DNA from 3 places in the Ahrensia sp. 13_GOM-1096m genome. Region 3 is predicted to be linked to each of the others. Evidence: predicted binding sites of a transcription regulator. Region 3 holds the regulator's gene; each other region holds the start of a gene.
The links. The regulator LexA, encoded in region 3, represses DNA repair genes until DNA is damaged. The targets are predictions, from matches to a motif close to TGTTCNNNNTGTGTTCNG.
Positions count from the first base shown of each region.

Region 1: the regulator LexA is predicted to act here: its motif matches at 6,605-6,622, upstream of ruvC (crossover junction endodeoxyribonuclease RuvC).
Region 2: the regulator LexA is predicted to act here: its motif matches at 6,575-6,592, upstream of radA (DNA repair protein RadA).

Region 1 covers NZ_JIAX01000012.1:161,638-172,194, reverse strand. Annotated here, with positions in the region: gene N530_RS0110240 (cell envelope integrity protein TolA) at 1-189, opposite strand, end outside; gene tolR (protein TolR) at 194-640, opposite strand; gene tolQ (protein TolQ) at 646-1,341, opposite strand; gene N530_RS0110225 (YbgC/FadM family acyl-CoA thioesterase) at 1,548-2,030, opposite strand; gene N530_RS0110220 (glycoside hydrolase family 5 protein) at 2,029-3,336, shown strand; gene N530_RS0110215 (peroxiredoxin-like family protein) at 3,333-3,887, opposite strand; gene ruvB (Holliday junction branch migration DNA helicase RuvB) at 3,977-5,020, opposite strand; gene N530_RS0110205 (hypothetical protein) at 5,020-5,415, opposite strand; gene ruvA (Holliday junction branch migration protein RuvA) at 5,438-6,052, opposite strand; gene ruvC (crossover junction endodeoxyribonuclease RuvC) at 6,049-6,561, opposite strand; gene N530_RS0110185 (sulfite exporter TauE/SafE family protein) at 6,835-7,599, shown strand; gene N530_RS0110180 (methyl-accepting chemotaxis protein) at 7,618-9,108, opposite strand; gene N530_RS0110175 (YebC/PmpR family DNA-binding transcriptional regulator) at 9,244-9,996, opposite strand; gene N530_RS0110165 (hypothetical protein) at 10,300-10,557, shown strand, end outside.
Region 2 covers NZ_JIAX01000009.1:381,521-392,077, reverse strand. Annotated here, with positions in the region: gene N530_RS0105900 (ABC transporter ATP-binding protein/permease) at 1-603, shown strand, start outside; gene N530_RS0105895 (phosphatidylserine decarboxylase) at 677-1,375, shown strand; gene pssA (CDP-diacylglycerol--serine O-phosphatidyltransferase) at 1,388-2,227, shown strand; gene N530_RS0105885 (SDR family NAD(P)-dependent oxidoreductase) at 2,294-3,043, opposite strand; gene purF (amidophosphoribosyltransferase) at 3,055-4,521, opposite strand; gene N530_RS0105875 (CvpA family protein) at 4,527-5,051, opposite strand; gene radA (DNA repair protein RadA) at 5,151-6,557, opposite strand; gene N530_RS0105865 (replicative DNA helicase) at 6,660-8,183, opposite strand; gene rplI (50S ribosomal protein L9) at 8,373-8,996, opposite strand; gene N530_RS0105855 (DUF2232 domain-containing protein) at 9,021-9,983, opposite strand; gene rpsR (30S ribosomal protein S18) at 10,146-10,394, opposite strand; gene rpsF (30S ribosomal protein S6) at 10,397-10,557, opposite strand, start outside.
Region 3 covers NZ_JIAX01000009.1:56,024-66,580, forward strand. Annotated here, with positions in the region: gene N530_RS0104135 (sugar ABC transporter substrate-binding protein) at 1-357, opposite strand, end outside; gene iolG (inositol 2-dehydrogenase) at 478-1,470, opposite strand; gene N530_RS0104145 (LacI family DNA-binding transcriptional regulator) at 1,643-2,683, shown strand; gene lexA (transcriptional repressor LexA) at 2,840-3,559, shown strand; gene N530_RS17395 (ComEC/Rec2 family competence protein) at 3,560-5,944, opposite strand; gene gltX (glutamate--tRNA ligase) at 6,126-7,550, shown strand; gene gltA (citrate synthase) at 7,708-8,997, shown strand; gene lpxB (lipid-A-disaccharide synthase) at 9,046-10,218, opposite strand; gene N530_RS0104175 (LpxI family protein) at 10,211-10,557, opposite strand, start outside.

The DNA of each region.
Region 1 (10,557 bases), on a different contig from region 3:
AGCTGGCCCATCCTTGGGCGCATCCTGCGCCCCTTCCTGAATCTGCGTTAATTCCTGAATCGTAACCAGCTCAATCGGCAATGCTTCAACATCATCAACTTCAAATGATGCAGGCGCACTGAGGCTGACCAGCCCCCATCCAAGAACCAGTACGTGTAGTGTAACCGATGAGGCTAAACCCGCGCGCATCTTATTACCTGTCGCTTTCCTGAAGCGTCACAAGGCCAAGGTTTTTGTACCCAGCCTGATTGATGCGGCCCATAACTTTCATGATCGTGCCGTAATCTGCCGCTTGATCACCGCGAATATAAATACGCTCATCATAACCGGTTTCAGCAATCGCTTCGAGTTTCGGCACAACTTCCTCAATCGCAATGGCTGTTTCTTGCAAAAAGATTTCGCCGTTCTGATTAACCGAAATTGTAATCGGCTGTGTGTCAGAATTAAGTGCTTTTGCCTGTGTTTCAGGCAAATCAATCGGCACGCCAACGGTTAGCAAAGGTGCAGCCACCATAAAGATGATAAGCAGCACCAGCATAACGTCCACGAAAGGCGTTACGTTAATTTCCGCAATTGGACGCGCGCCGGCTGAGCGGCGGTTGCGTTTGCGGCGAGATACGTATCCGGCAGAACCAGCCATAAAATTTACTCCGCAGCTGTTCGCTGTGATGCACGCTCATCAATCTGGCGTGATAAGATGCCTGAAAATTCATCGGCAAAAGCTTCTAAGCGCGAACCGATTTTTCCAGCGTCAGTTGTCAGCTTGTTATAAGCAAGCAGTGCCGGAATAGCGGCCAACAGACCAATAGCCGTTGCCAATAGCGCTTCTGCGATACCAGGCGCTACGACGGCAAGGTTGGTTGAATCAGAACCCGCGATCGCTTGGAACGATGTCATAATACCGATAACCGTACCGAAAAGACCGACATACACAGCAATCGAGCCAACCGAAGCCAAAAAGCCAAGGCGCGCCTCAAGCTTGTCCATCTCGCGCATCAATGCGACATCCATTGCGCGGTCAATACGGCTTTGCAGACTGATCGGCGAACGTGCACCGCGCTCATAGGATTTTTTCCATTCGCGCATTGCAGCAACAAATAAAGACCCCATGCCCGACGTTTTACGGTCCGCAAGTGTGCGGTAAAGCTCTTCAAGCGATTGACCAGACCAAAAGGTTTCCTCAAAGCGGTTGAGCTGTGAGCGCATACGCTTAAAGGCTATCGATTTATCAATAACAATCGCCCAGGTCCAAATAGAGGCCCCCAGCAAACCGATCATCACCATCTTCACGATCAAGCCGGCCTGTAGAAATAGGCCTAGAATCGAGACGTCGTGTTCCATTTCAAAGTCCTTCGAATCGAAACGCCCGGCGTTTAACGTCACCGGGCGGCAAATTGCGCGCTATGTGAAGTAAGTCGCCTAAGCTTAATTATGAGCAGGCACTTCGAGCACAAATTAGGTGAAACAATGGCACAAGCGTGACACAGCCTCATTCAGGCGCATTAATAACTCATTATCCTTAAAAGAGTCTTAGGATTCTAACTTATTCAATCAGAATCACTCACCACAAGCGCGCCAAAGCTTTCTTTCCAATTTTGCGGAAAACGCCGTGGCTTGCCCTCATTATTAATCAGAGCGGCGGTTACTTCAGCCTCAATCAGCACATCATCGCCGCGCAAAATCTTTTGCGACATCATACAGCGCGCACCGCCAACAAATGTCAGCTGCGTTTCAATCTGCAAAATATCGTCGATGGATGCGCTTGCTTTAAAATCAAGCTCCATGCGCCGCACGACCCAGAACAAAGCGCCCTCATCATTGTTCAACAAATCACTGTGATGCACACCAATGCAGCGCAAAAAGTCTGAACGCCCCCGCTCCAAAAACTCAAGATAGCGCCCGTGATAGACCGCGCCAGAGAAATCAGTGTCGGCAAAATATACCCGCGCGATCAGCCGATGCGTTTTTTCGTCGATGATACCGCAAAGCGAGACAGCATCGCCGCGTTCACCATTTTGAGAGTTTGTCATGTCAGCATCCAGTTTCGCGTGGTATTTACCCGCCATGATTGACTTTAAACAGATATTAATTGCAAGATTTATTGCTGCGTTGCTCGCTGTAACATTGATATTCAATGTCATACCGACTTATGCAGCCACCTTTAAAGCTGGCCGCGGCATTAGCATGGATCAATGGGTTACATGGCCCAATGAAAGCCGCTGGAACGATGACGATGTTCTCACAAACTTCCCCGAATGGCAGCAATTTGTCTCTGACGATGCATTAAAAACGCTCCGCAGCGATGGCCTATCAACAATTCGCATGCCCATTGACCCAGCAATATTTCTGCATGATGAAGATCAAAACCGGCGCGAAACGCTGCTCAAGAATATGCACCGCGCTATTGATCGCATCTTAAATGCCGACCTCAATGTCATCGTCGATCTGCACACCATCGCTTACAGCGCCGACAGACAAGTTATCGGTCTTGATCAGATTTTGAATGATGATTTGAACTTCGTAAAATACAAGGCATTGATTGCATCAATCGCGAAATCCCTATCTGATTATGACGCAGAAAAAGTCGCGCTCGAAATCATCAATGAACCGAAATATGACTGCGGCGCATCTGACGAGATGAAAATTTGGCAGGCCCAAGCAACACAGCTTCATGATGCTGCGCGCAAAGCCAATGACACGATTACCTTGGTCGTTCCCGGTGCCTGTTATGCCTCTGCCCAAGGGCTTATCAATCTTGACCCTAAAGCGTTTGGCGATAAAAACATCATCTGGACTTTTCACTCCTATGATCCGTTTATCTTAACGCACCAAAGCGCAGATTGGGTCGGCAGACCGGTCAGTGCGTTTATAAACCTGCCCTATCCACCTTCACAGCTCAGCTCTCCGGCCATTCGCACATTGCCAGACGACAATGATCGCTACATCGACAGAACATTGAGCGGAAATGAGCGCAGCAATGCTGGCTGGTATATCCGCAATGAATTAGAAGAATGGGGCAGCGGCGAAGATTTAGTCGAACTGCTCGAAGAGCCATTTGAGAAAGTTGCCAAATGGGCTGCCCGTCATGACATTGCGCCAGACGAGATATTCCTAGGCGAGTTTGGTTTTATCGCGCAGGAATATGGCAAGGATTTCAAAATCCCGTCTGAATGGCGCATTGCCTATCTAAAAGACATGATCGCATTGGCAGACAAATATCAATTTGGCTGGTCAATGTGGTCGTTTGGCGGTGCCTTCGGCATGGTACAAACCTTTGGCGGGCAGACCATGCCGGGCGATCTGATAAAAGAACTCGATTTGCCTAAAAACAATTAGTCCAGCGTGATAATTTCACCGCGCGCAGGATAGTTCTTATTAACAATGAAATCGATCGTGTTGAGGAATGGTTCAAGCGCTGGACGACCCCATGGCGCACTTTGCACACTGGAATAGAACAATGTGTTGTCCGGCTTAATCAGGAAAAATCCCGGTTCAGCAAATTTAATCGGCTCTTCAACATTCACAGATGTCAAACCGCGACTTGTCGAAATGAACAAGCCCCATTGGCGCGCTTGTTCTAACGTCAAACCATAGGCAAGCTTCAACTTATCAAGCTTGGCAGAGGCGTGCATTTCCTTGGCGCGGTCTTCCCCATCAACAGAAATCGCGGTTAGCTTTGCGCCCTTTTGTTCGAATTGTTCAACCAGCGCTTCGGCTTCTTCAAGCTGTTTGCGGCAAACAGGACAATGCCAGCCACGATAAAAAATCAAAATTGAAAATGTATCGGGCGCTTCATTCGTAAGGCTCCACTCACCGCCTCCAACAAGCGGCAATGTAAGATCCGGAACCGGTTGGCGCGGAATCAGCGTTTGAATATCGTTCTGCATGGCTTTCTCCTTTGCCCAGACCAACGTTCTTTGGGGAATTTTACGCCCAAGAGCCAATCACAAAAACTTGTGTACGCAAATGATGCTGATTACGCATCACCATCATCAAACAGGCCCGTCTGCACTGCGGCCATATCAGACGGCGCTTTCAGCCCCATATGGTCCCAAGCGCGCGGTGTCATAACGCGGCCGCGCGGCGTGCGCTGAATAAAGCCCTGCTGAATAAGATAAGGCTCAATAATATCTTCAATCGCATCACGTGGCTCTGAAAGCGCCGCAGCAATCGTCTCAATACCAACTGGACCACCGCCAAAATTGCGCGCGATCTGATTGAGATAGCGCCGGTCAAGCGAGTCCAGCCCAATCGTATCTACTTCGAGCCGTGAAAGCGCCTTGTCGGCAATATCTTTGGTCACAACACCGGATTTGGCAACATCGGCAAAATCGCGCACACGGCGCAGCAAGCGCCCTGCTATACGCGGCGTGCCGCGCGAGCGCTTGGCAATTTCCATCGCGCCTTCATCATCAATGTTGAGGCCCATAATCCGCGCACCGCGCCGCACTATTTTCTCAAGCTCTTGCGCTGTATAAAACTCAAGCCGCACAGGTATGCCGAAACGATCGCGCAAAGGCGTGGTCAAAAGCCCAAGCCGTGTGGTTGCCGCAACAAGTGTAAATTTCGATAGATCAATCTTGACCGACCGCGCCGCAGGCCCCTCGCCGATAATCAGATCAAGTTGATAATCTTCCATCGCTGGATAGAGAATTTCTTCAACCGCCGGATTAAGCCGGTGTATCTCATCAATGAACAACACATCGCGCTCTTCAAGGTTTGTCAAAAGCGCAGCAAGATCACCCGCTTTGGCAATCACCGGACCAGACGTGGAGCGAAAATTGACGCCAAGTTCCTTGGCCATAATCTGTGCAAGCGTTGTCTTGCCAAGCCCAGGAGGGCCAACAAAAAGAACATGGTCCAGCGCCTCGCCGCGGTTCTTAGCCGCTTCGATAAACACTTTTAGATTTTCGCGCGCAGCCTTCTGACCTGTAAAATCATCAAGCGTTTGCGGCCGTAGCGAAGTGTCAAAATCTTCGCCCTTTTTCTCGGCATCGATAATACGGTCAGCGTCGTTCATCAAAGTCCCTTTAATCCGAACATGCCACGGCTACACCATAGGATAAACGCTGTCACGGCTCCCAAACTGCTAATCATCAGTGTTCCTGACCAGAAAGCCTCGGGCAAAACCAAGCCGACAATAAGTACTGCGGGTATAAAACCACCTAAAAAACCACTGATAACGGCTCTTATAACGTCCATTGAACCCGATCGCCTGCGCCATTCAACCATGATAAATCCACCGATTAATCCACTTGGCACAAACCACACGGCTAAATAGATGAGCGATAAAAAGTACACAAAATGAAACGCGATAAAGTCAACATAGATGGCGTTATATATCAATGTGCCGATAAGCGGACCCAGAAAACCTGCGACCAGAACACATCTGATTTTTTCTGAAAATGTCATCATTTTACGATAGCTGAAAAAACAATCACCGCGCCAATTCCTTCAAGCCAAGACGGATAAGCTTTGCGCTATCGGCATCTTCACCTGCATCACGCAACGCTGCGCCAACAGCATTGGCTGCCTGCTCGCGTGAATAACCAAGATTGGAAAGCGCCGACACCGCATCGGTTACAGCACTGGAGGCAACACCTTCGCCAAGCTCTTGTTTTAAGCCCATCGTGCCAGCCGCTTCGCCAGAAAAAGCAGGTGCTTTGTTTTTAAGCTCGGTGACAATGCGCTGCGCAACCTTTGGTCCAATGCCGGGCGCGCGCGCCACCATGACTTTGTCTTGCAGCGCAATGGCGTTTGCCAGATCAGATGGTGTCAGCGTCGACAATATCGCCAATGCGACTTTTGCACCAACGCCTTGCACAGATTGCAGCAAACGAAACCAATCGCGTTCCAAAACCGTTGAAAAGCCAAAAAGCTTGAGCTGATCTTCGCGCACATAGGTTTCTATGTGCAAAATGGCCGCCTCGCCCGCCGTCATTTTAGAGAGCGTGCGCGCTGAACAAAATGCAACATAACCAACGCCGTGCACATCTAAAATAATGTGGTCTTCGTCAATTTCATCAACTGTGCCTTTGAGTTTTCCGATCATGCCGATGCAAACCTTTTTTCCAAACGTCGCGCTTTGCGCATATGCGCATGACATATTGCAATCGCCAATGCGTCGGCAGCATCTTCGGTTGAAAACTGCGCGCGCGGCATCAATACTTTCACCATCATAGCAATCTGCTTTTTATCGCCGTGGCCGACACCAATAACCGATTTTTTGACTTGGTTCGGCGCATATTCCTCAACCGGCAATCCTGATAAAGCTGGCACCAACATCGCAATGCCGCGTGCCTGACCGAGCTTCAAAGTGGAGGCTGGATTGGCATTTGAAAAAGTATTTTCCACCGCCGCCTCTTGCGGCATATTGGTGTGAATAACTTCAACCAACCCGTCGTGCAATTCGCGCAAACGCGAGGCCAAATCGAACTTTGCGGTCGAAGTAACAGTTCCAGAATCGATAAACTTCAATGAATTGCCAAGAGATTCAATAATCCCCCAACCGGTGCGCTGAAGCCCGGGATCAATGCCGATAATGCGAATCGCTTCTGTCATGCTCAAACCTGTTTTATTCTCTTTACCGCAATAATCGGCAAAAGTGAACAAACCAGAAACATTTTACAGACTTACATTTAAGACACCCAGTGCATGGGCATTCAATTCATCAAACCGACCGATGCAGACCACGGCTTCTATGCTTGAAGATTTTTATAATCTGGCACCAAACAACAGTGGCATATTGTTTAAAGATCATATCATAATCTTCAAGAATGGCAGCGGCGCGTATATCGATATCATGATTGCCGACAGAATTTAGAAAGCAATGATTTGATCGAACTGATTTATGCGCACCTAGCCAATCCCGCTAGCCAGATTGTCCTATGTGTGGTGTTCATAACGGGCATTGTGCGCGGCTTTTCAGGTTTTGGAACTGGAATGCTTGTTGGTCCTGTTACAGCCGCACTCTTCACGCCTAAAATTGCACTAGCGCTTATCGCGATTATTGATAGCGTGCCAGCAATAGCGCTTGCTTGGTCAGCGCGGCACAAAACACAATGGCGCGAAGTGCTGCCACTGGTTCTTGGGTACTTGGTTTTGATGCCGCTCGGCATTTACGTTTTAAAGACAGCCGAACCAATCGCAATGCGCTGGTTCATTTGTATTTCTATCGCGCTGGCTGTTACTCTTTTGTGGGGCGGTTTTAAATATCGCGGTCCACGCAGCAAATCGGTGTCCGTTAGCGTTGGTGCAGCCAGTGGTTTTATGGGGGCTGCCGCAGGACTACCCGGCCCGCCTGCCCTGCTCTATTGGATGGCGGGCGATAACAAAGCGGCACAGGTGCGCGCCAATATGATTTTCTATCTGTTCCTGACAGATATCATTATTTTGATCGGTTATTACTTCGGACAAATCTTCACAGCTGAAGCGATAGCGCTCGGCATATTGGCAATGCTGCCTTATTTTATCGGCCTTCATATCGGCGCAAAATGTTTTATTGGCGCCAGCGAAGTGTTGTATAAGCGCGTTGCTTTTTCTCTAATTTTAGCCGCTTCCATTTTGGCATTGCCATTGCTCGACAATGTGCTGCGCTAACAAACATAGTGTAAGCACTTAGTTCGCAATCTTGCAGCCCACTCTAAGCGCGCCCCAATGCCTGCCTTGAACAAAGATCGGTGCGGACAAATCTTTCATAAGTGAAAAAACACCGCCCCCCATATCGCGGCGATAGGTCTGCATTAGAAATGGCTTTGTATTACGTCCTGCTGCCAGTCCAGTGCGATCATTAAATATGCGCCGATTTCGGCAATTGGCAGCATTCCAAATCGGATCGTTCGATTGTGGCTTCGAATAGATATTATTATGCGTCGGCAGATAGCCGTTACGGTCAATCGCAGCACAAAACGCAATACGCGTATCAAGTTCTAAAAACGGTTCTTGAATATCCGGCATCACGCGGTCGGTAAAATCGGTAAACTGCGTGCGCACTTGCTGCGGGTTACTATTCAGGATCGGATGATAATTTTCATCAAACAGCGCGGAGATACTCATTGTCCCCTCCGCTATAGCTTGTTCAAAAAGCGCAGCGGTTCGCTCTGCAGCATCAACACAGTGACGTATGATCTGCGAATCTTCGGTTTCCACACCGCTTTGCTCAATCAGCAAGATCATTTCTTCGGTAAAGCTAACCAATGTATCAAACTTGTTGGATGTGTCGCTCAGTGCGGCGGTATTGACCTTTACTTCACCATTGAGCGTGCCCATCGTATCAATGATGCGCCCGCAAAGCTCTGAATTGCGGTTCACAGGACCAACAATCTCTCCGATTGAAGCCGTCAATGTATCGACTTGATCACCAAATTCGCGAAACCGCCCAAATTCAGCGTCAATTTTCTCAGAACGCACCATGGCTTCGGCGGCCAGTTTGCGGCTGGTTTCACCATGTTTCACAAGTTCGCTAACGGTCGCTTCAAGCGCGTTTAAACGGGCCGTAATATTTTTTGAAACTTCTGATGTTTGCACCGCCAATTCGCGCACGGAACTAGCAATAATCGAAAACCCTTTGCCCGCATCACCGGCTCTGGTGGCAATAATGCCTGCATTGATCGCAAGCATTTGTGTTTCGCTTGCAATTTTCTGAATTGATTCTGAGTAATTATAGACTTCTGAAATTTTCTCTTTAACGCCAGAAAACTCGTTCGTGACCGTATCGGCCGATTGAGCCATCGCTGTGATATCACTTGAGGCGGCGGTAAAAATCTCTTCAACCGAGGCTGTCGTTGATTTCAAACCCTGCTGCACACCATCAGCAATACTCGTTGCTTGGCTCAAAACGTCAGACAATTGAACATTGGCAACCGCAATTTCTTCGGCGGAGGAATAAACATCTGCAAAAGCATCGGATTGCTTGGCCATAGCACTGGCAACATCCCCCACAATACCGGAAGTATCGGCAATATTAACCGCCAAAGTGCTGATCTGCCCGCCAACATGGGCAATCACATCGGCCATACCTTCGGGATTTAGATTTTCAGCAAGCTGTTCAGCATCCAAATCGAGGTAAGCGTCCTCCGCTTCCTCGGCCTTCAGCATTGGTTCAATCATCGCAATTGCCTCCCCGCAACGTCGCATAAGTTAGAAACTATATGCAAACGATTGCGTGAGGCTTGCCATATGACGTAGCGGAATATTGCACTTTAGTAGTACAACATTCCAAATCAAACGATAAAAGCGTGAAACCTATGCGTCGAGTTTTGCCAGAACGTCTTCAGCAATATCTTCGTTTGAGAAAACATTCTGAACATCATCATCTTCATCAAGCACATCAAGCAGACGCATCAATGTCGCGGCTTTCTCTTCATCAACAGGCGTTTGGTTTTGCGGACGCCAGATAATGTTGACAGATTCTGCTTCGCCAAGCGCAGCTTCAAGCGCCTTTGAAACTGAACCCAGATCCTCAAAGGCACATGTAATCGTGTGACCTTCTTCCTCAGAAACAACGTCTTCGGCACCAGCTTCGATGGCAGCTTCCATCACAGCATCAACATCACCAGCTTCTGGCTTATAGGTGATTTCGCCAACACGGTCGAACATGAACGAAACAGAACCTGTCTCGCCAAGGGCACCACCGTTTTTAGCAAAAGCTGAGCGAATGTTAGAGGCTGAACGATTGATATTGTCTGTGAGCGCTTCAACAACAATGGCAACGCCGCCTGGGCCATAGCCCTCATAGCGCATTTCTTTATAGTCCTCGGCATCCCCGCCAGAACCCTTGTTGATCGCACGGGCGATATTGTCCTTGGGCATGGATTGACCCTTGGCGTTCTGAATAGCCAGACGCAAACGTGGGTTCATATCCGGATCGACAGTACCGCCGCCCATTTTCACAGCAACCGTGATCTCCTTGGAAAGACGCGAGAAAATCTTAGAGCGCAGTTTATCCTGACGGCCCTTACGGTGTTGAATATTTTTAAATTTCGAATGACCAGCCATAAAAGTCTCTTATTTTAGCGATTGGTTTTGATGCCTGCTTGTAGAAAAGAACAAGCGAAACGTCCAGCGCCCAAACGAGGATTTTAAAGTGAGCCGTTTTAGAAGAGTATGAGGCTGCCAATGTGGCGCGGTGTGTCACGCGTTTAAAAAGCAGCTTTAGAAGCATCTTGGATAAAACCTGCTGGTCATATATGGATCAAATCCAAGCAAGATTGGGTTGTGCTGCCGCAAGGCGATTTAACCTATGAAGGCCAGCCTGAAAATTATGATGCGCTCATTTGCGCCTACCAGCGGACTTAAATTATGCTTTCAAAAATCGCCCTAACAATCATTGTTATCGGCATCTGCATCTGGTGGTTTTTAAAAGAAAACACCCGCCGCGGCCATCTCACTATACGCGGTTATATTTTTCTGACCGCGCTGGAGAGCGGAAAAACCAAAGATGAAGCCAATCATGCTTCCAGTGCACCGTTTGACCAGATTCCACCGGTGATCATTCATAGCACAATGGATTATCTTGATAAAAACTATGGCGGCAAGCAAATGAAGCTCATTGCAGCA
Region 2 (10,557 bases), 330 kb from region 3:
GTAACGCAAAAATCCCTGCGCGCCGCCATTGGCATGGTGCCGCAAGACACTGTGCTATTTAACGATACGCTGGCGTACAATATTCGTTACGGTCGGCCTGATGCGAGCCAAGAAGAGGTTCTCAAGGCAGCTGAACTCGCTCAAATCGGCAATTTCATTCGCACCGTGCCAGAAGGCTTTGATGCAATGGTGGGTGAACGTGGTTTGAAGCTTTCGGGCGGAGAAAAGCAACGTGTAGCGATTGCGCGAACAATTCTAAAAGCGCCGCCAGTTCTTATTTTGGACGAAGCAACGTCTGCGCTTGATACGGCAACCGAACAGGAAATTCAGGATTCACTGGATGAAGTTTCAAAAGGCCGCACCACGCTGGTCATTGCGCACCGGTTGTCCACAGTCATCAAATGTGATGAAATCATAGTTCTACGTGATGGTTTGATCGCAGAGCGAGGCCGTCATGCCGAGTTGATGACGCTTAAAGACGGCCTTTATGCTAAAATGTGGGAGCGCCAGATGGAAGCGACCGAAGCAGAACAACGCTTGCGTAAAGCGCAGGAGACCGATGAACTCGGTGTTGTGTTACGCAAAAAAACAAGCGATAGCTGAGCCATATTCGAAAACTGACGCTGCACGGCGTCTGTATTACATGAAATAAACGAAACCGTTAGAGCGTTAAAAAATGAGTCTGGTAGACAGTATTCAAAAAGTCTTTGTTCCAATTCACAAAGAAGGCTGGCCGTTTATTGGCATATTTGCCTTGGTGACGATTGTGCTGGGCATGATCTGGGAGCCGTTGTTTTTTGTCGGTCTCGTGCTTACCGCTTGGTGCACCTATTTCTTTAGGGACCCAGAGCGCACCACGCCGCTCGACGATGATATTGTCGTCAGCCCAGCGGACGGTGTTGTGTCAGCAATTGGTCCGGTTGTGCCGCCAGAAGAACTAGGATTAGGCGACGACGAGTGGACCCGTATTTCTGTTTTCATGAATGTCTTTTCAGTTCATGTTAATCGTGCGCCAGTTCGCGGAGAGATTTCCAAAATTGCTTATAAGCCCGGCAAATTTCTTAATGCTGATCTTGATAAGGCGAGCCGCGAAAATGAGCGCAATGGTTTGGTGATCGAAAGCCCGCACGGCCAGATCGCAACAGTGCAGGTTGCTGGTTTGATTGCACGGCGCATTTTATGTTTTGCCAATGAAGGTGAGCAGATCGCTGCCGGTGAACGTTTCGGCATCATTCGATTTGGATCAAGACTTGATATTTATTTGCCGAAATCCGCTGTGCCGCAGGTTGCTGTTGGTCAAAATGCGATTGCCGGAGAAACGGTTCTGGCTGGTTTTGGCAGTGAGTATAAACTGCGCGTAACGCGCAAAGGTTGATGATAGATGTCGATGGATGATGCCTTTCCGCCGTTTGAGCCGGATGGTCCAGATAAGTACAAAGACAATCAACACAAGCGCTTGCGTGAAATCCCGCTGCGTTATTTAGTGCCGAATATTGTAACCGTGCTTGCTATATGTGCAGGCCTATCGGCAGTCCGCATGGCGTTTGAACAGCGTTTTGAAGCCGCTATCGGGCTTATGCTCGTAGCCGCTTTGCTCGACGGATTAGATGGCCGCATAGCGCGTCTTTTAAAAGCATCGTCAAAGTTTGGCGCTGAAATGGATTCGCTTGCCGATGTGGTCAATTTTGGCTGCGTTCCTGCATTGATTCTCTATATTTATGTGCTTGATGAAACCAAACAATTTGGCTGGATTGCCGCACTGATCTATGTGATCGCGGCCGCATTACGCCTTGCACGATTTAATATAACATTGGGCGATCATGCGCGCCCTAAATGGCAAAAGGCTTACTTTACTGGCATACCTGCACCAGCCGCCGCACTATTGGTTTTACTGCCTGTTTATATTGGGTTTTTAGGGCTTCCAGCGGATTGGATCACAGCCTCATTCGTTTCCGTTTACACCATCATTATTGGTTTTCTGATGGTCTCAAACCTACCGGTTTGGAGCGCGAAAACGGTCGGCGGTATCGCACGATCCGCAGTTATGCCGATGATGTTGATTGTAGTTTTATATGTTGCCGCATTGGCAAACTTCACTTGGACAACGCTTACGCTATCGGCATGTGCCTATTTGGCCTTCTTGCCGTACTCGGTGCATATGTATCGCAAAGATGGGCGAAAGCATGCCGCAGAGCACGCAGAGCAGATCGAGAAATCTGACAGCTAAAGTTTAAGCGCTGCATATCGAGCGATGTGCAGCGTTAAGGCAAATCAAAAAGAATACGGTAAGTGTCTAAGACGGCAGATTATAGTTCAGCCAGCTTTGTGTGGGAACGTCCCATAACATGCCAGTTTGAGTAAGCTCCGGTGACGCCAAACCAATGATTTTTGACGCGGTTTCCTGCGCTGTCGGCAAATCTTCGGCTTTTTCACCAGGCATCGCTTGTGCACGCATATGGGTGCGCGTCGCGCCAGGATTAACATTGTTGACGCGCAATGGTGTTTTTTCAGCTTCAGCTGCCCATGTGCGCCCCAAAACTTCTACAGCAGCTTTAGAGGCAGCATATGGCCCCCAATAGGCGCGGGCGGAATGTGCAACGCTTGATGATAGCAAGATTGCACGTCCAGCGTCAGACAGGCGCAATAGCGGGTCCGTGGTGCGAATTAAACGCCACACACTATTGAGGTTGACCGTCATCAATTCGTCAAATGTTTTGGCCTTAACGTGGCCAACAGGAGAAATCGTGCCAAGCACACCCGCATTGGCAACGAGAATATCTAGCTTGCCCCAACGCTCGGCAATCACACCGCCCAAACGGTCAATACCTTCAAGGTCTTTCAGATCGAGCGGCACCAAAGTGCATTTGCCGCCTTTTTCCTTGATGCTGTCATCAAGTTCTTCAAGCCCGCCAACGGTGCGTGCAACGGCAATAACTTCTGCACCCGCTTCAGCCAGTTGAAGCGCAAGCTGGTAACCAATACCGCGCGACGCGCCTGTAACTAAGGCCAAACGGCCCGATAAATCAGGTTTGACAAGACTCATGAAAGCACCGATCAATTATTATTTGCGAGCAGCGATAATTTACGCACATTGTCTGGACCATCATGGTCGAGCAAGCGGGTAGGGTACTGGTTCGTAAAGCAAGCATCACAGAATTGCGGCACGTCCGCATTGCGATTTGCTTCGCCAACGGCGCGGTAAAGCCCGTCAATGGATAAGAACGCAAGCGAATCGACACGAATGAATTCGGCCATTTCCTCAATGCTCATACGCGATGCAAGAAGCTTGGATTTCTCCGGTGTATCGACACCGTAAAAACATGGAGACATGGTGGGCGGAGAAGCAATACGCATATGCACTTCACGCGCACCGGCTTCGCGAACCATCTGTACGATCTTTTTAGATGTTGTGCCGCGAACGATACTATCATCAACCAGCACAACACTTTTGCCCTCTAGGACAAACGGGTTTGCATTGTGCTTAAGCTTCACGCCCATATGGCGAATGGCATCGGTTGGCTGAATAAATGTGCGGCCAACATAATGGTTGCGGATAATGCCAAGTTCGAACGGTATATTAGCGCCTTGCGCAAAGCCAATGGCCGCAGGCACACCGCTATCGGGTACAGGGACAACGATATCGGCATTACAAGGTTCTTCAATGGCAAGCTCGACACCGATTTGCTTGCGTACATCATACACATTGCGGCCTTCGATATTGCTGTCAGGGCGCGCAAAATAAACATATTCAAAGATACAAAAGCGCGGCTTGACGTCCTCTTCAACTTTGAAGGGGAAATAGCTCTCAATGCCTTTGTCGGTGATGCAGACCAATTCACCAGGTTTTACATCACGTACAAACCGTGCACCCATAATATCGAGCGCACATGTCTCTGAAGCGAGTATCCATGAACCGTCTAAATCACCAAGAACAAGCGGACGAATACCCAGCGGATCGCGGCAACCAATAAGCTTCTTGGCTGTCAGTGCAACCAGTGAAAATGCGCCTTCAAGCTGCACAATAGCTTCTTGGAATTTAGAGAGAATATCTTGTTTCTGGCTCATCGCGACAAGATGCAGAATGGTCTCTGTATCTGACGTTGAAGAGAAAATCGCGCCTTTGCGCTGCAATTCGCGTTGCACGGTTAGCGCGTTCGTAATGTTGCCATTGTGAGCAACAGCTAAGCCGCCGCCATCAAGTTCGGCAAAAAGCGGTTGAATATTGCGCAGCGATGAATCGCCGGTGGTGGCGTAGCGCGTGTGCCCGATTGATTTATCGCCCGGCAGGCGTTCAATCACAGAAGGCTTGGTGAAAGTATCACCAATGAGCCCGACATGGCGCTCAATGTGGAATTGGCCGTTGTCGTGAGTAACAATGCCAGCAGCTTCTTGGCCGCGATGCTGAAGTGCATGCAGACCAAGGGTTGTAAACGATGCTGCGTCGGGGCGGCCATAAATGCCAAACACGCCGCATTCGTCGTGAAAATGATCGTCTGCTTCGTGGTCGGATTCATGTGTCATGATAGCTAAGTATCCGTATTTTGTGAATCATTTTCGCCAGAGATCATACTGTCTATATCTTCTGGCAGGAGGTTGATCATGCGGTTTGCAACCGTATCAAGGAATGGTTTGGATTTGGCATTATCAATCCAGCCAATTTGGGCGCCGCCGACAAAAAAGTCGATAAACCAAACTGCAACAGCTGCAACCACGATACCACGTGCTGCGCCAAATACAAAACCAAGTGTGCGGTCAAGTGGGCCAACGCGGCTATCAATAATCATATCAGCAATGCGCATGGTGATCACGGTCACAATAATCAATGTGACAATGAAAATAAGGCCAGCTGCGACAAGCTGCGAAATCAACTCATTGCCAATGTAATTATCAACGGTTGGCGCAAGTTGCTTGTAGAAGAAAAACGCAGCAACAGCGGCTGCTGCCCAAGAGGCGATTGATAATACTTCGCGAGAAAATCCGCGTACCATTGCCAGTAAAGCTGAAAGAAGAACAAGGCCGATAAAAAGGCCGTCTAGGAGTGTTATTGGCATTGAATGCTATTCCCGTAAAAAGATCGGTTTCTTAATATTAAAGGCCCGACCAAATTATCCCTTAATTCCGAATGACCAAAACATGTCCCGTTTCGTCCATTATTTTTCATCACTCTCATAGGATAGTGTTTTGCCGCCTGCAATCTTTACGACCAGATCTACAAGTTTTTCCGCTGCAAAAATGCTTTCATCGTTGCGTTTAGGTACATCCGAGCTTCCTTTTGGCAAAACTGCCGACTTGAAACCCAGTTTTTCGGCCTCTTTTATCCTTTGGCCCGCATGGGGCACCGGTCTAATCGAGCCCGAAAGGCTAATCTCGCCGAAATAGACGCAGTCAGTCGGCAAAGCAAGTCCAGCAAGTGAAGAAATCAATGCACAGGCAACCGCAAGGTCGGCCGCAGGTTCAGAAATGCGATAGCCGCCAGCAACATTGAGGTAAACATCGTGCTGCCCAAGGTTCACACCGCAATGCGCTTGCAGCACAGCAATGATCATTGAAAGGCGCGCAGAATCCCAGCCAACAACAGCGCGGCGCGGTGTGCCGAGCGACGTTGGTGCAACCAATGCCTGTATTTCAACCAATAAAGGCCGCGTGCCTTCCATGCCGCCAAAGACAGCTGCGCCCGGGGCATTATCGGCCCGCTCGCCCAGAAATAACTCAGATGGGTTGGCAACTTGGCGTAGGCCCGATTGCATCATTTCAAAAACACCGATTTCATCAGTCGGGCCGAAGCGATTCTTGAGCGCACGCAATATACGATATTGATGGCTGCCATCGCCTTCGAACTGGATGACGGCGTCTACCATATGTTCAACAACGCGCGGTCCAGCAATATTGCCTTCTTTGGTGACATGGCCAACCATAACAACGGTTGCGCCTGTGGATTTTGCGTAACGAATAAGCGCCTGCGCAGACTGGCGAACCTGTGTGACTGTGCCGGGGGCTGAGTCGGCGCTGTCTGTCCACATGGTTTGTATCGAATCGATAATCACCAGATCAGGACGCTTCTCCATATCGTTGAGCGTTGTTAAAATGTCTTCGACATTGGTTTCTGCTGCAAGCAGCACCTGTGTCTCATTGGCTTTGAGCCGTTTTGCACGCAAGCGAACCTGTGCAACGGCTTCCTCACCAGACACATAAACAATATTATGCCCTGCGCGGGATAAAGCAGCTGCGGCCTGCATGAGAAGTGTTGATTTGCCAATACCAGGCTCACCGCCAAGCAAAACGGCGGAGCCGCGAACAAAACCGCCACCGGTAACACGGTCAAGCTCAGCAACACGGCTGATAATGCGTGGCGCTTCTTCGATTTCGCCATCCAGCGAGGCGAGGGGCACAACACGTCCTTTTTTAGGCGCGCGGCCGGGCCCACCACCAATGCCCGCTAAAGGGTTGTCTTCGACGATCGTGTTCCATTCGCCGCAGCCTTCGCATTTGCCTTGCCATTGCGTGTGCGTGGTGGCGCAGTTCTGACAAATGAATGCGGTTTTAGATTTTTTAGCCATGCAGTTTCGCGCACCTGTGTTCTTGGTACGTTCTTATTGCAGTTATCGCCATAATCGTCAATTTGCTAATGCCATATCAAACAATATGTTCGAAGCATTCGCCTATTCATATTGTTCTGGCACGTGATCGTCTTCAGCAAGGTCGCCAAAGCGCGTAAACTGCGGCACGAAAGAAAGACGCGCAGTGCCGGTTGGTCCGTGACGCTGCTTGGCGATGATAACGTCCGCCGTGCCGGCCACTTTGTTCATCTTTTCTTCCCAAGCGATATATTCTTCGTTTTTAATATCATTTCGGAAATCTTCTGGCGAACGGCGCGGTTCCATGTTTTGGATATAATATTCTTCACGGAACACGAAGAGCACAACGTCCGCATCCTGCTCGATAGAACCCGATTCGCGAAGGTCGGAAAGCTGAGGGCGCTTGTCTTCGCGGCTTTCCACCTGACGAGAAAGCTGAGACAAAGCGATAATTGGCACGTTTAATTCTTTGCCCAGCGCTTTAAGGCCGGTCGTGATTTCTGTGATCTCTTGCACGCGGTTGCCGGAATTTTTCGATGAGCCTGACATCAACTGAATATAGTCCACGATCATAACATCGAGACCGCGTTGACGCTTAAGGCGGCGTGCGCGCGCAGCAAGCTGGGCAATAGAAATACCACCCGTTTGGTCGATATAGAGCGGCATACGTTGAATTTGGTTCGACGTTGTAACCAACTGCTCAAATTCGGCTTCGGTGATTTCACCGCGGCGGATTTTTGAAGAGGACACTTCCGACACTTCAGACAAAATACGCGTCGCAAGCTGCTCGGCTGACATCTCAAGAGAGTAGAAGCCAACGACACCGCCATCAACGGCTTTCATGGATCCGTCGGCCTGTTGTTCACCGCGATATGCCGCCGCGATATTAGCGGCCACGTTCGTTGCCAGCGATGTTTTACCCATACCTGGACGTCCAGCAAGAACGATCAAGTCGGAACGTTGCAGACCGCCCATCTTGGCATCAAGCGTTTTCAACCCTGTTGAAATACCGGACAGCTTTCCTTCGCGCATATAGGCTTCGTTTGCCATATCGATCGCCGTGCGCAGCGCGTCATTGAATGGCTGGAAGCCACCATCATAACGGCCCGTTTCAGCCAATTCGAACAGGCGGCGTTCAGCATCTTCAATTTGTTCGCCGGGCGGCATTTCAACCGGTGCATCAAAAGCAATATTCACCATATCTTCGCCGATACCGATCAACGCGCGGCGAATGGCAAGATCATAGATCGCACGGCCATAATCTTCCGCGTTGATAATCGTCACCGCTTCGGCGGCAAGACGCGCAAGATATTGCGCAACCGTAATGTCCCCCACTTTTTCGTCGGCAGGCAAGAATGTCTTGATCGTCACCGGATTGGACGTTTTGCCCATACGGATTTGCTGGCCTGCAACTTCAAAAATTTGGCGGTGCAGCGGCTCGTAAAAATGCTCAGGTTTTAGAAAGTCAGAAACACGGTAGAATGCATCATTGTTGACCAGAACAGCACCTAAAAGCGCCTGTTCAGCTTCAATGTTGCCGGGCGCTTCACGGTATAATGGCGATGAATCGTCATTTGCCGCGTTTTGTTTGCGCGCTGGGTCTGCCATGATTCTCTCCTGATTGAGCTAAAGCTATAGCTGCTTTATTGAGGTCTTGGTTGTGAGTTTTTGGCTACATCACATTATTCACGCTATTCACAGGCAAAAAAGTTAATCGGCTTTTTTCGTTGACGGGAATAGCGCATAAAAAAGCCCGCTCTGCATAAACAAAGCGGGCTTGATGTGAGGCTTTAAAGCTTACTCAGAAGCAGCTTCTGGTGCGGCTTCTTCAGCAACATCATTTGATCTTTTGCGACGTGGACGATCATCATCTTCATCTTCGAAGTCTGCAAGTGATTCGAATTTCTCATCGTTTTCACCGTAGATCGCATCAGCAGATGAAAGATCTTCACCCGTTTCCTGACGCTCAGCTTCATCAGCTGTACGAGCAATGTTGAGTGTGATTGTTGTTTCGACTTCTGGGTGAAGTGTCAACGAAATGTCCACAAGGCCGATTGTCTTAATTGGTGTTTTAAGATCGACTTGGTTGCGAGAAACTTTATGGCCTTGTGCCGCAAGAAACTCAGAAATGTCACGTGTAGAAACAGAACCGTAAAGCTGACCTGTTTCACCAGCAGAGCGAACAAACACGAATGTTTTGCCGTCGAGGCCTTTTGAAATTTCTTCAGCAACGCCTTTGCGCTCATCGTTACGTGCAACGATTTCGGCACGCTGTGCTTCAAACACTTCGCGGTTTGCTGCGTTTGCGCGTAGTGCACGGCCTGATGGCAAAAGAAAGTTACGTGCAAAACCTGGCTTTACAGTAACTTCGTCGCCAATAGCGCCAAGCTTGGCGATACGTTCAAGAAGAATAACTTTCATAATATTGAACCTTTCTCGTTCTATCTATTCATTTGAATTGTTATGTGGTGGATTGGAAATCGGCATGTTGCGCGCGAGCGAAAACAGGCCAATCAAGAACATCAAAAACGGCGGTAACATTGTGAGTACCGTCGCAAAATATAAAACAAACATGCCAAATGGGCGCCATGCGCGGCCGCGTGAATAGGCATGAAATAGTGCAAAGCCAGAAAGCATGAAGCCCGCTGCTAGGCCGCCTAAAATCGCGCTGGCACCAAGGCCGGCAGCGCCGCCAACCAGTGAAAGCAAAGCAGCGATACCAAATGGGATGAGCGACGGCTTTGGCATACGCATAGCTGTTGGGAAATCATCTGATGGGCGCTTTAGCTGACCAGAGGTCGCCGTAATTTTTATCGCAATGTAAAGATTGCCAATCATCACGCAGGTCCACATCAAGGGCTGCATGAATGGCATCATGCTCACGATCGCTGCATCAAACTGAGTGCGCGCTTCTGGCGAAAATGCAAAATCGGGATTGTTGATCTGAAGATTGGCAACAAGTTCGTCAAGAACAGGCTTCATAAGCTCTTGGCCATAATTAATGGCGATACCAATAATAATAAAAGCTGCGCCAATCATCAGGCACATACGAAATAGAACGTCGGCAAATGGGAACCAGACAAGCTTGCCTTGTGGGCCGCCAATTTCTTCTGCTGGACGCGAAAGCGTCATCCAATAGGCGCAAGCTGCAGCGGGAAGGGCGGTGGTCAAAACAACAAACAGCGCTGTCATTTCATTTGCAATAACAAAAACCGCGATCGTCGCAACAAAGGTCGCAATGATTGATGCAGCAAGACTCCATCCGAGGCCAGCGACCATAATCGGAACAGCAGAGAGTAGATAAAGCAGAATGGATAGACCTGAACCAGTCGCAACACCAAGGCACAACAAAGCCGTCGCAGCACCTGCGATCAACCCAATCATAATGTCTTGGCCGTTAATGTTCATTTCGCTGTCCTGCTATCGAGCAGTTAGAGGTGATGTCACCCCAACTCGGATTTTCGCATATCTGTTTAGTCGAAGCAGATAGGCGGTGTGATTATTCTGTTTCTCGTGAATGCCGAACACACAAGAGAAAAGCTCGGCGGCGAACCGCCGAGCAATCGTATATTAGCCTACTACGTAAGGTAGCAAACCAAGGAAACGTGCGCGTTTAATTGCTTTTGCAAGCTCGCGCTGTTTCTTCATGCTCACAGCTGTGATGCGTGAAGGAATGATTTTGCCGCGCTCAGAAACGTAACGCTGAAGCAATTTCACGTCTTTATAATCGATCTTTGGAGAGTTTGCTCCAGAGAACGGGCATGTCTTACGACGACGGTGAAACGGGCGACGAGTTGGAAGCTGATTAATATCGATCATAATTAGTTATCACCTTTATCTTCGCGTGGGCCACGTGAGTCTTCACGCGGTCCGCGTGCAGGACGATCACCACGATCATTGCCACGTGGGCCACGATCATCACGGTCGCTACCGCGTTTCATCATTGCTGAAGGGCCTTCTTCGTGCGCATCAACTTTAATAG
Region 3 (10,557 bases):
TGCAGCGACTTCAGAACCAGAGTTCATGGAGATGACCGGAATGCCTGCTGCAACAGCGCGTTGGATAGCTGGTGCAAGTGCATCGGCGTCAGGAATAGAAACCACAAGACCATCTGGCTCTTGGTTTACGGCTGCATCAATGAGCTGTCCCATTGAGACCATATCGAATGTCTCAGGCGCGCGATACTGAACGTTGACGCCTGTGTCTTCGCCAGCTTTGTTAACGCCGTTTTTTACAACCGACCAAAAAGGATCGTTTGCTTGACCGTGGGTAACGACGATGATGTCAGTAGCCATTGCAGGGGCAGCAACTGCTAAAGTCGCAGCAACAGCAACGGATGCTAAAAGTTTATTCATGTGTTTTCCTCCCAAGGGATTGTAGGATGACTAAAATCAGTCACCTCTCCGATATCAGGCGATTCAAATCACCCGATCATTGATGCGGCTGGCGCAATCAGCGCCTCACGCAAATCTGTGTTAGTAGCTCACCTCAACGGCCGAGCCTGACTTGAAACTCTCTGTTGCAGCTTCGGCCATTGCCAATGCGGCAACACCGTCCTCCAGCGTCACAGGAATGTCCGCGCCATCAAGAACAGCGCAAACAAACGCCTCCCATTCGGCGATATAAGCGGGCATGTATCGTTCTAAGAAAAAATATGTCGGTTTGGCTGAAACAACGCCGGCGGCAGTTGATTTCACCATTGTGTTTTCAAGCATGTTTTGAACTTGAAGCAGCCCTTCAGAGCCCAGAAGCTCGACGCGTTGATCATAACCAAAGGTTGCACGGCGACTGTTTTTAATCACTGCGATACGGCCATCATCATAGGTCATGGTAACCACGGCTGTATCAACGTCTCCAGCTTTACCAATTTCAGGATCGACAATTGAACTGCCAACGGCACGAATTGTTGTAGGGCGCTTGCCCATCAAGAAATTAGCCATATCGAAATCATGAATCATCATGTCGCGAAACAGACCGCCCGATACTTTAATGTATGATACAGGCGGCGGTGCTGGATCAAACGAGGTGACAGACAGTAATTCTGCCTTGCCTATTTCGCCTGACGAAAAAGCCTTGCGCACAGCTGCAAAATTGGGATCAAAGCGCCTGTTAAAGCCAATCATAACCGGCTTGCCGGTGGCAGATACGGCTGAAAGGCAGGCCTTTGCACGTTGCAAAGACAGATCGACAGGTTTTTCACACAAAACCGCTTTTCCAGCAGCCGTGGCCGCCTCAATCAGATCGGAATGTGTGTCGGTAGAAGATGCAATAAGGACAGCATCAATGGCAGGATCAGCCAAAATTGATTCGACAGAGCGCGCTTCACATTGATGATCGGCCGCTAGTTTTTCGGCAGCCTGCTGGTTCACATCGGCAACCGCAACTAAAGTTGAACGCGCGTTTCCCGTGATATTGACTGCGTGAACCTGACCAATTCGTCCAGCTCCAAGTAAACCGACCTTAAGCATTCAAACCTCCCATTTTGCAGCTGTTATGCCGCCTTAGTTAAATCTATAAGCATTTTGCACACGTGTGCAAGATATTTTTGCACACGTGTGCAAAATACTGTGGTAGCTTGAATTGGTAGCGTTGCTATAATTATGAAAACACTATGAAAAATGGTCATTTCGACGTAGACACATGAAATCGGAAAATGGAGTTATTGGTTTGAAATCGTCGCCTTCGACTGGGTATGTTACCGCTGATGATGTTGCGACCGCCGCTGGTGTGTCACGGTGGACCGTGAATCGCGCTTTTAAAAAAGATGCTTCAATATCAGCGGCAGCACGAGCGAAGGTTCTCTTAGCTGCCGAGACATTAGGCTACGTTCCAGACCTTAGAGCTGCTTCGCTTGCGTCCGATCATTCCAATCTTGTCGCAATCCTAATTGATGATTTTGCAAACCCACATAAATTGGTCATGCTTGAGCGCCTCACCCGTGTGTTGCGCGGCCGTGGCTGGGATATGATGCTGGTTAACACCTTGGACCGAGATGATGCAGAGCCCGCACTTATGAATGCGCGCCGCCGCCGCGTCGATGCAACGATCCTTATCGGTATCCAGTTTGATGACGAGGTTTTAGAGGCGGCTCACAAAGCGCAGCATTTCAAAAAACTCATTATCTTTGCGCGCTCTTCTGAAAACAAAGACACGATCTCAATATCGGTCGATGACCGCGCGGCCACGCTAGAAATTGCTGAATATGTCCGTGATCGAGGCTATAAGACGCCCTTCTATCTCGCAGGTCCTCGCACGAACTCTGCACATCTATCTCGAAAAGAAACTTTTTTGGATTTTTGGGCCAAAGAGTTTGGCGTCACCTGCGATAGTGTTGCTGTTCCTGCATATGACTCTATCCTTGCCGCTGATATCATCTCTGAAACATTATCTAACAAGCCGGAAAATGAACGGCCCGATATCATTGTGTGCGAAAACGATGCGCTTGCCCTTGGTGCTATTGATGCCATTCGGCACCGCTTAGGACTTCGGGTTCCCGATGATATTGCTGTGATTGGTTTTGATGATGTGCCTCAATGCGAGAGCCCGAATTACCGTCTCACAACGTACCGCCAACCATTGATGGATATGGCCAACTATCTCGTTGATGTTTTGGAGAGTTCAGAAAATTCTCAGCTCGATAAAACTTTTATGGGGCGTTTGGTTGTGCGCGAAAGTGCGTAATCAGTTTCACAAATGTATGATTTTAAAAAGATATTGTTCCTTTCACAGGACTTGCCCTGTCATCAAATGAGCCTCAACTAAATCTTACTGGTTGCAGAACACAAATAGAACACGTATAGATGTTCTTGATTTGTTTTATTGATTCTGGAAACCGCCATGCTGACACGTAAGCAACTTGATCTTCTCGTCTTCATTAATGAACGACTGAAGGAGACCGGTGTTCCGCCTTCCTTTGATGAGATGAAGGAGGCGTTGGATCTGGCATCAAAATCCGGTATTCACCGCTTGATTACGGCTCTTGAGGAACGCGGTTTTATTCGCCGCCTGCCCAACCGTGCCCGTGCATTGGAAGTTATAAAACTGCCAGATGCTATGATGCCCGGTAATGGCGCACGCCAAGCATTTTCACCCAGCGTTATTGAAGGCAGTAAAGGCAAGGCCCCGACCCCAGTCAAATCATCGCCAGCGCATTTTAATGGTGCCAGCAATGATGATAGTGTCGGCATCCCTATGATGGGTAAAATTGCTGCTGGTGTTCCCATTTCTGCTATTCAGCACCAAACACGTTCTATTCAGATGCCACCGGATATGATTGGCAAGGGCGAGCATTACGCGCTTGAGGTGGAAGGCGATTCCATGATCAATGCCGGTATTCTGGATGGTGATACAGTCATTATTCGCCGCACTGATGTTGCCAATATGGGCGATATTGTTGTGGCTCTGGTTGATGATGAAGAAGCAACGTTGAAGCGCTTCCGCCGCAAAGGTGCATCCATTGCCTTGGAAGCTGCCAACCCTGCCTATGAAACACGTATTTTTGGGCCGGACCGTGTTCAGGTTCAAGGCCGCTTGGTTGGTTTGGTACGTAATTACTGATTAATCGCGTTGATAAGGCCCGAGATTTCGGGCTGAACGTGAATATTTGCGGTGTGACTGCCAAGGACGCGCCGCATCTCCTTGTGCAAAGACCGTTTGATATCGCAGCTTATTATTATCCGTTTCATGGGGTTTAAGGATATATATCTCGGCACTGCCGTTGAGTGCTAATTGCTGTGCTGTGATGATAATACTCTGCTGGTTTTTACATGTCGCTGTAAAGGGTGCGAATGCGGCGATTATAATGCCCTCTTGCCTGCAGACCGATGCCCATTGCGCCTTATTCGGTGCCTCAGTGAGATAGGTTACAGTGTAGCCGTGGCCATTGACCTGCCCTTCATAATCGCATCTTTGCTTGCTTTGGCACATAAAGCTGCCTTCGCCTTTATCCGGCAGTTTTAGTGTTTTTGCTTTATAGGCGGCTTGCCATTGCTCTATAATAAATGCGCTGGGGCGTTTACGGTTTACCTTTAACGCTCCGCCTTCTTCATCAATGATTGCAACTTGTTTTGCGTCCTCAGAAATAATCAGCTGCGGTATTTCAAGCGTTGATTGTGCCATATAGGCCGGTATCAGGCACAATAGCCCCAAATATCGAAGCTGCGAACGCAACAAACAGATAATCAGAATTGTCGCGCTCAACCAAATGAGAGCTGCTGGCGACAATGCGCCGGTAGAACCATCCGGTGTGATGTCGGAGACTATTTGGGCGATTTCGATGACAATTTTTACAGACCAGTTCATCGCCCTATAAACATAACCATCCAGCCCAAATGGAATGAGCAATGTGGCAATAATGGCAAGCGGCATTGTGATTAAAGACACAATCGGCATGGCCAATAGGTTTCCCAGCAATCCAAGCATGGCAATGCGCTGAAAATGATATGCTGCAAATATCCCCGTCGCAGTGCCTGCAACCATAGATGTCACAGATAAACCCGTTAAAAATCCTGCTGATGTACGCGTTATGTTTGCGGCCACGCTTTGGCTCTCAACAAATTCCCTGCCTGCTCGGTGGCTTGTCCACCAGGCATAAACGCCTATCAAAGCCAATGTTGCTGCAAATGACATCTGAAAGCTTGGCCCCAGCACAGCTTCCGGCGCGATAAGAATCACAATGATTGCGGCAATTGCCAGATTGCGCATTGTGAGGGCCGACCTGTCAGACAATAGTGCGCCCAACATCACAGCCAGCATGATAAAAGATCGCTGCGTGGCGACGCTTGCACCGGCCAGAAACAGATAGATAATAATTGCGCTAAAACCGGCAATTGCTGCGTATTTCTTGGTTGGCCGGCTTGCTGACCAATTGGGAGAAACTGCGAAAGCCGCGCGCAAAGCAAACATCACGGTGCCTGCAACCAAAGCCATATGCAGGCCAGAGATGGAAAGAATGTGCGCCAAGCCTGATATGCGCAACACTTCATTCGTCTCTTCAGGAATTGCAGCTTTATCGCCTGTGATGAGCGCAGCAGAAACGGCACTCACCGCACTTTTATTGTCGCCCCTTATTCTGTTCGCCAACCAGTAACGGGCACGCTCAACCAACAATATGGGAGTGTTTTTGGTATATTGCGCGCCCAGATCGTTTGTTTTGGGCTGTCCTAAAAAGAAACCATTGGCGCCAATGCCGCTAAAATAATTGTAATACGCAAAATCATAGCCCTGAGGTCTGACGGCACCGGATGGCGGGCGCAGGCGCGCATATCCATGAATTCCTTCTCCGATTTGCGCTTTTTGGAGCGGTTTTCTTGCGGTTAGACGTATGCGCTCTGGTGCGTAGCGCAGCTTTGGCCGCTCTGTTTTGGTCAAATCAATTGTGTAACGCACCGATCCGTTGGGCCGGTTTTCAATTGCCCTGATTTGACCTGTAATACGCGTTGAAACTTCTGAACCCAGCATAGGCGTTGCCAGCACATGCGTTCGCAACTGCATCAAACCCATTGCGCATAAAATGATAAGCGCGGCATTCATGGCAAAACGCATTAAGATTGGCGCATGGCGCAGCGCAATTCGCAAAGCGGCAAAAACAAATAGCGCGGCGGGTATGTTGTGAACGGCAGGTTCAACCGGCAGCGCCATATAGATTGTCACGCCAATAATCATGGTGACAGGAATGAATAGAAATGCTGTGCCCTGCCCGATTTCTATCTGAAGCTGCGCATCAAGCCATTCATGCAACCTTTGGCGAAGCGATAGAGCGCCATATTGTATGTTCTGCTTTTGAAGCTTTTTCGCACTTGGCGTTTTCTCTACAACAACATTGTCTTCAAGCGTTATAATATCGGAATGCAAAGGAATGTCTAAAGGCGTGAAATCATCAAGCTTTAACAACCAGCGTTCATCTGGCTCGAGCGATTTATCTTGTTTTAAATCCCCACGCATGGCGCATCATCCTGCACCGGCCACCCCAAATTATAGCCGCGGGCCGTAACCTAGCGTCAGTTTAGGATAAAACGCAAATTTATCCAGATATTGTCGCCCACGCTTGCACGACAAGGCGGCTGTGCTACATCACACACATCAAAGCGCATATGCTGCGCTCACCCAAATTTGGAGACGTTCTATGACAGCAGGTGTTGTGACCCGCTTTGCCCCTTCGCCAACTGGTTTTCTGCACATTGGCGGGGCGCGGACAGCGCTTTTTAACTGGCTTTATGCAAAACATACCGGCGGCAAAATGTTGCTGCGTATTGAGGATACCGACCGCGCACGCTCTACGGATGAAGCCGTCGAAGCCATTAAAGATGGTTTGACCTGGCTGGGTCTTGATTGGGACGGCGATGTAATTTCTCAATTTGACCGTGCTGATCGCCACCGCGAGATCGCAGAGCAATTGGTTGCCGATGGTAAAGCCTATTATTGCTATGCAACGCCTGAAGAATTGACCCAAATGCGCGAAGAACAACGCGCAGCGAAAAAGCCGCCGCGCTATGATGGTCGTTGGCGTGATCGTGATCCGAGCGAAGCGCCAGAAGGCGTTAAACCTTCAATTCGTATCAAAGCGCCGCAAACAGGTGAAACGCTTGTTGCAGATGCTGTTCAAGGTGATGTGCGTTTTCCCAATGCTGATCTTGATGATCTGGTAATCCTGCGCTCCGACGGCACACCTACTTATATGCTCGCTGTTGTGGTTGATGACCATGATATGGGCGTTACAGATATTATTCGCGGTGATGACCATTTGACCAATGCCGCACGTCAGCAAATTATCTATGATGCGCTTGGATGGCCTATCCCAAAAATGGCTCATATTCCGCTTATTCACGGTCCTGATGGTGCAAAATTATCCAAACGCCACGGCGCTCTTGGTGCGGAAGCTTACCGTGCGATGGGCTTCTTGCCAGTGGCTTTGCGTAATTATCTTGCGCGTTTGGGTTGGAGCCATGGCGATGATGAAATTATGTCTACCGAAGACATGATCTCATGGTTCCAAGTGAGCGACATTAACAAGGGCGCTGCACGCTTTGATATTCAAAAGCTTGAAGCTCTTAATGGTCATTATATTCGCGAAGCCGATGATATGTTTCTCGTTGATTCAATCGAGCAACTCTTGCCTTATCTTGAAGGCGGTGAAGATCTTTCAAAAAGCCTATTTGGACAAAACAAAGAGCGCCTTGTTGCGGCAATGCCAGGCTTAAAAAATCGCGCAAAGACTTTGTTGCAACTCATTGAAAGTACATATTATATTCACGCCTCAAGGCCGCTAAATTTTGATGAAAAAGCAGGCTCTATACTTGATGGCGACGCGCGCGCATTATTGGTTGATGCCCATACAGCTTTAAGCGCAGTAGATGATTGGACTGTTGAAGCTTTAGATGAAGCTGTGCGTGCTTTTGCAGATAGCAAAGAACTTAAACTTGGTAAGGTTGCTCAGCCAATTCGCGCCGCCTTAACGGGCCGTGCAACATCGCCGGGTGTGTTTGATGTTTTGTTCGTTTTGGGCAAGCAGGAAGCGTTAGCGCGTATTTCAGATCAAGCCTCCAACTAAGATATATGAACTTTATTGCATCGCACCAAATAACCCTTTGGGCTAGCTTGGCAGCTTGCCCGAAATGTTCTAGCAAGTGTGCACAGGACAACGGATCTTCGGGTTCGTGCATTGCATGAACCAACGAATGTCCATCATGACGAGGAGTATGAAAACGATGGCTGACAATAAGTCAAAGCTGAATGTCAATTCTAAGGATTACGAATACGAAGTTAAAAGCGGGACTATTGGTCCTGACGTAATCGATATTGGCAAGCTATACGCCCAAACAGGTATGTTTACGCTGGACCCTGGCTTTACATCCACCGCTTCATGTGAATCGCAAATTACCTATATCGATGGTGATGAAGGTGTTTTGCTGCACCGTGGTTACCCGATCGATCAATTGGCAGAACAAGGCGACTTCTTAGAAGTTTGCTACCTTCTTCTTTATGGCGAGTTGCCAACAAAAGCGCAGAAGAAAGACTTTGATTACCGCGTAACGCATCACACAATGGTGCATGAGCAGATGCAGCGCTTTTTCACTGGTTTCCGCCGTGATGCGCACCCAATGGCAATCATGTGCGGTGTTGTTGGCGCCCTTTCTGCGTTTTACCACGACTCAACAGATATTGCCGATGAGCACCAGCGTATGGTCGCATCATTGCGATTGATCGCCAAAATGCCAACAATCGCGGCTATGGCCTTCAAATATCATGTGGGACAGCCTTTCATATACCCACAGAACGATCTGGATTATTCTGCAAACTTCCTGCGCATGTGCTTTGCTGTTCCATGTGAAGAGTACAAAGGAAATCCTGTTCTTGCCAAAGCAATGGATAAAATCTTTATCCTTCACGCTGACCATGAACAAAATGCGTCAACATCAACCGTGCGTCTTGCTGGTTCTTCTGGCGCTAATCCTTTTGCTTGTATTGCTGCTGGTATTGCATGTCTTTGGGGCCCTGCTCATGGCGGCGCGAACGAAGCTGCGCTTAATATGTTGGCGGAAATTGGTCATGTTGACCGTATTCCTGAATTTATCGCCCGTGCGAAAGATAAGAACGATCCATTCCGCCTGATGGGCTTTGGACACCGCGTTTATAAAAATTACGATCCACGCGCTAAAATCATGCAGAAAACCTGTCATGAAGTTCTTACAGAACTTGGCATCAAGGACGATCCATTGCTCGACGTTGCGATGGAACTAGAAAGAATCGCGCTGACAGACCCATACTTCATTGAGAAGAAGCTTTATCCAAACATTGACTTCTATTCAGGCATCACGCTCAAAGCGCTCGGCTTCCCAACAACAATGTTCACAGTGCTGTTTGCATTGGCACGTACAGTTGGTTGGATTGCTCAGTGGAAAGAGATGATCGAAGATCCAGGCCAGCGTATTGGTCGCCCGCGCCAGCTTTATACAGGTTCAGCGCACCGCGATTATAAACCGGTCAATGAGCGCTAAGCGTTCGTTATAAACATTTAAAAAGCCCGGCTTAGACCGGGCTTTTTTTTAGTTCTTTTTACTGAGCAGTTTGGCGATGATTTCAGCTGAATGTTGGCTGGCACCTTTTTCGATGGCCATTTTTTTGCGCACTTCGCTGTACCCTTCCAGCACATATTGCCGCGCGAAAAGTTTTGGGTTCACCAGTTCTTCTATCGACCGTGCCAATACGCCGGCACGGACAAACTCTTCATAAAACTCTTTGATAATCGGCCTATCTACAATGATATTGGGCAATGCTGCCGACCATGTTGTGATCAATGATTTGGCAAGCCGCATGATAGGGTCAACACGGTAACAGCTGATTGCGGGTATGCCTGCTAAAGCCAGTTCCAGCGTCACAGTGCCAGAGGCTGCTAGCGCGACATCTGAACGCCTATAGGCATCAATCTGGCTTGCACGGTCTGTCGTTATCGTGGGCGATACGGGCCAGCTTGCCGTATATTGACGTATACGCGTTTCTAGCCGTGGTAAGGTAGGAAGACAAATATTGAGTTTGTTACCGCGCTCATGTAGCAAATGCACCGTTTTACCAAACTCGTCCATCAGCGCATTGATTTCGCCGCTGCGCGATCCGGGCAACACCAATAGGTTTATCGTATCGCTTTCAGGCATTACCTTATTGTAGTTGTGCTCCCACACGTTTTTCAGTGCAACATCCGATATAAGACGATGGCCCACATAATGGGTTTTGGGGCCGCCAAGCTTTTGCATGACTTCCGGCTCGAATGGTAAAATCGCCAGAATTTCATTGATATAGGATGCCATTTTTGCCGCACGTTCAGGCCGCCAAGCCCAAACGGTGGGTGCCACATATTTAACTATTGGCAAGTCCGGCAGCGTGGCTTTGACTTTTTTTGCCACGCGCAATGAAAAGTCAGGACTATCAATCAATAAAAGGCAGTCCGGCTTTTCTTTGATGATTGCATCTGCTGTTTGTTTAATGCGTGCAATCAGTTTCGGCAGTGTTTTGATGACAGCAGAAACGCCCGTAATAGCGATTTCAGCAGGGTCGAAGATAGATTTTAACCCCATGCTTTCGAGTCTTTCGCCGCCGACACCGATCAATTTTACGGGCTGATCAACAATCCCGTTGAGTGCGTCGATGAGTTCGCTGGCCAAGAGTTGTCCCGATTCTTCACCGGCAACAATTCCAATTTTATAGGGTTGGCCTTCAGTCATTTTGACTGCTCCCATAAGTACCATCAATGCCTATTATAAACATGTCAGCGGCATCAGCCTGTTTGATGACATCTTCAACATCAACAATCATTGCATTGTCGCCATGGACTGCAATGCCGTCGAGCATAGCCAGCGCTGCATTTTCAATGGTGGATTGACCAATGGTTGGCAAATCAACGCGTTTGTCCTGTTGGGGTTTGCACATTTTGACCAAAACGCCGCCGCGCGTATTTGTAAGGCGGCCATGTTGCTTCTGATCTGCAACACGTTGCAGCATCGCATCTGTGCCTTCAACGCCTTCTAGCGCAACGATATTGCGGCCGATGACAACGCAGCACT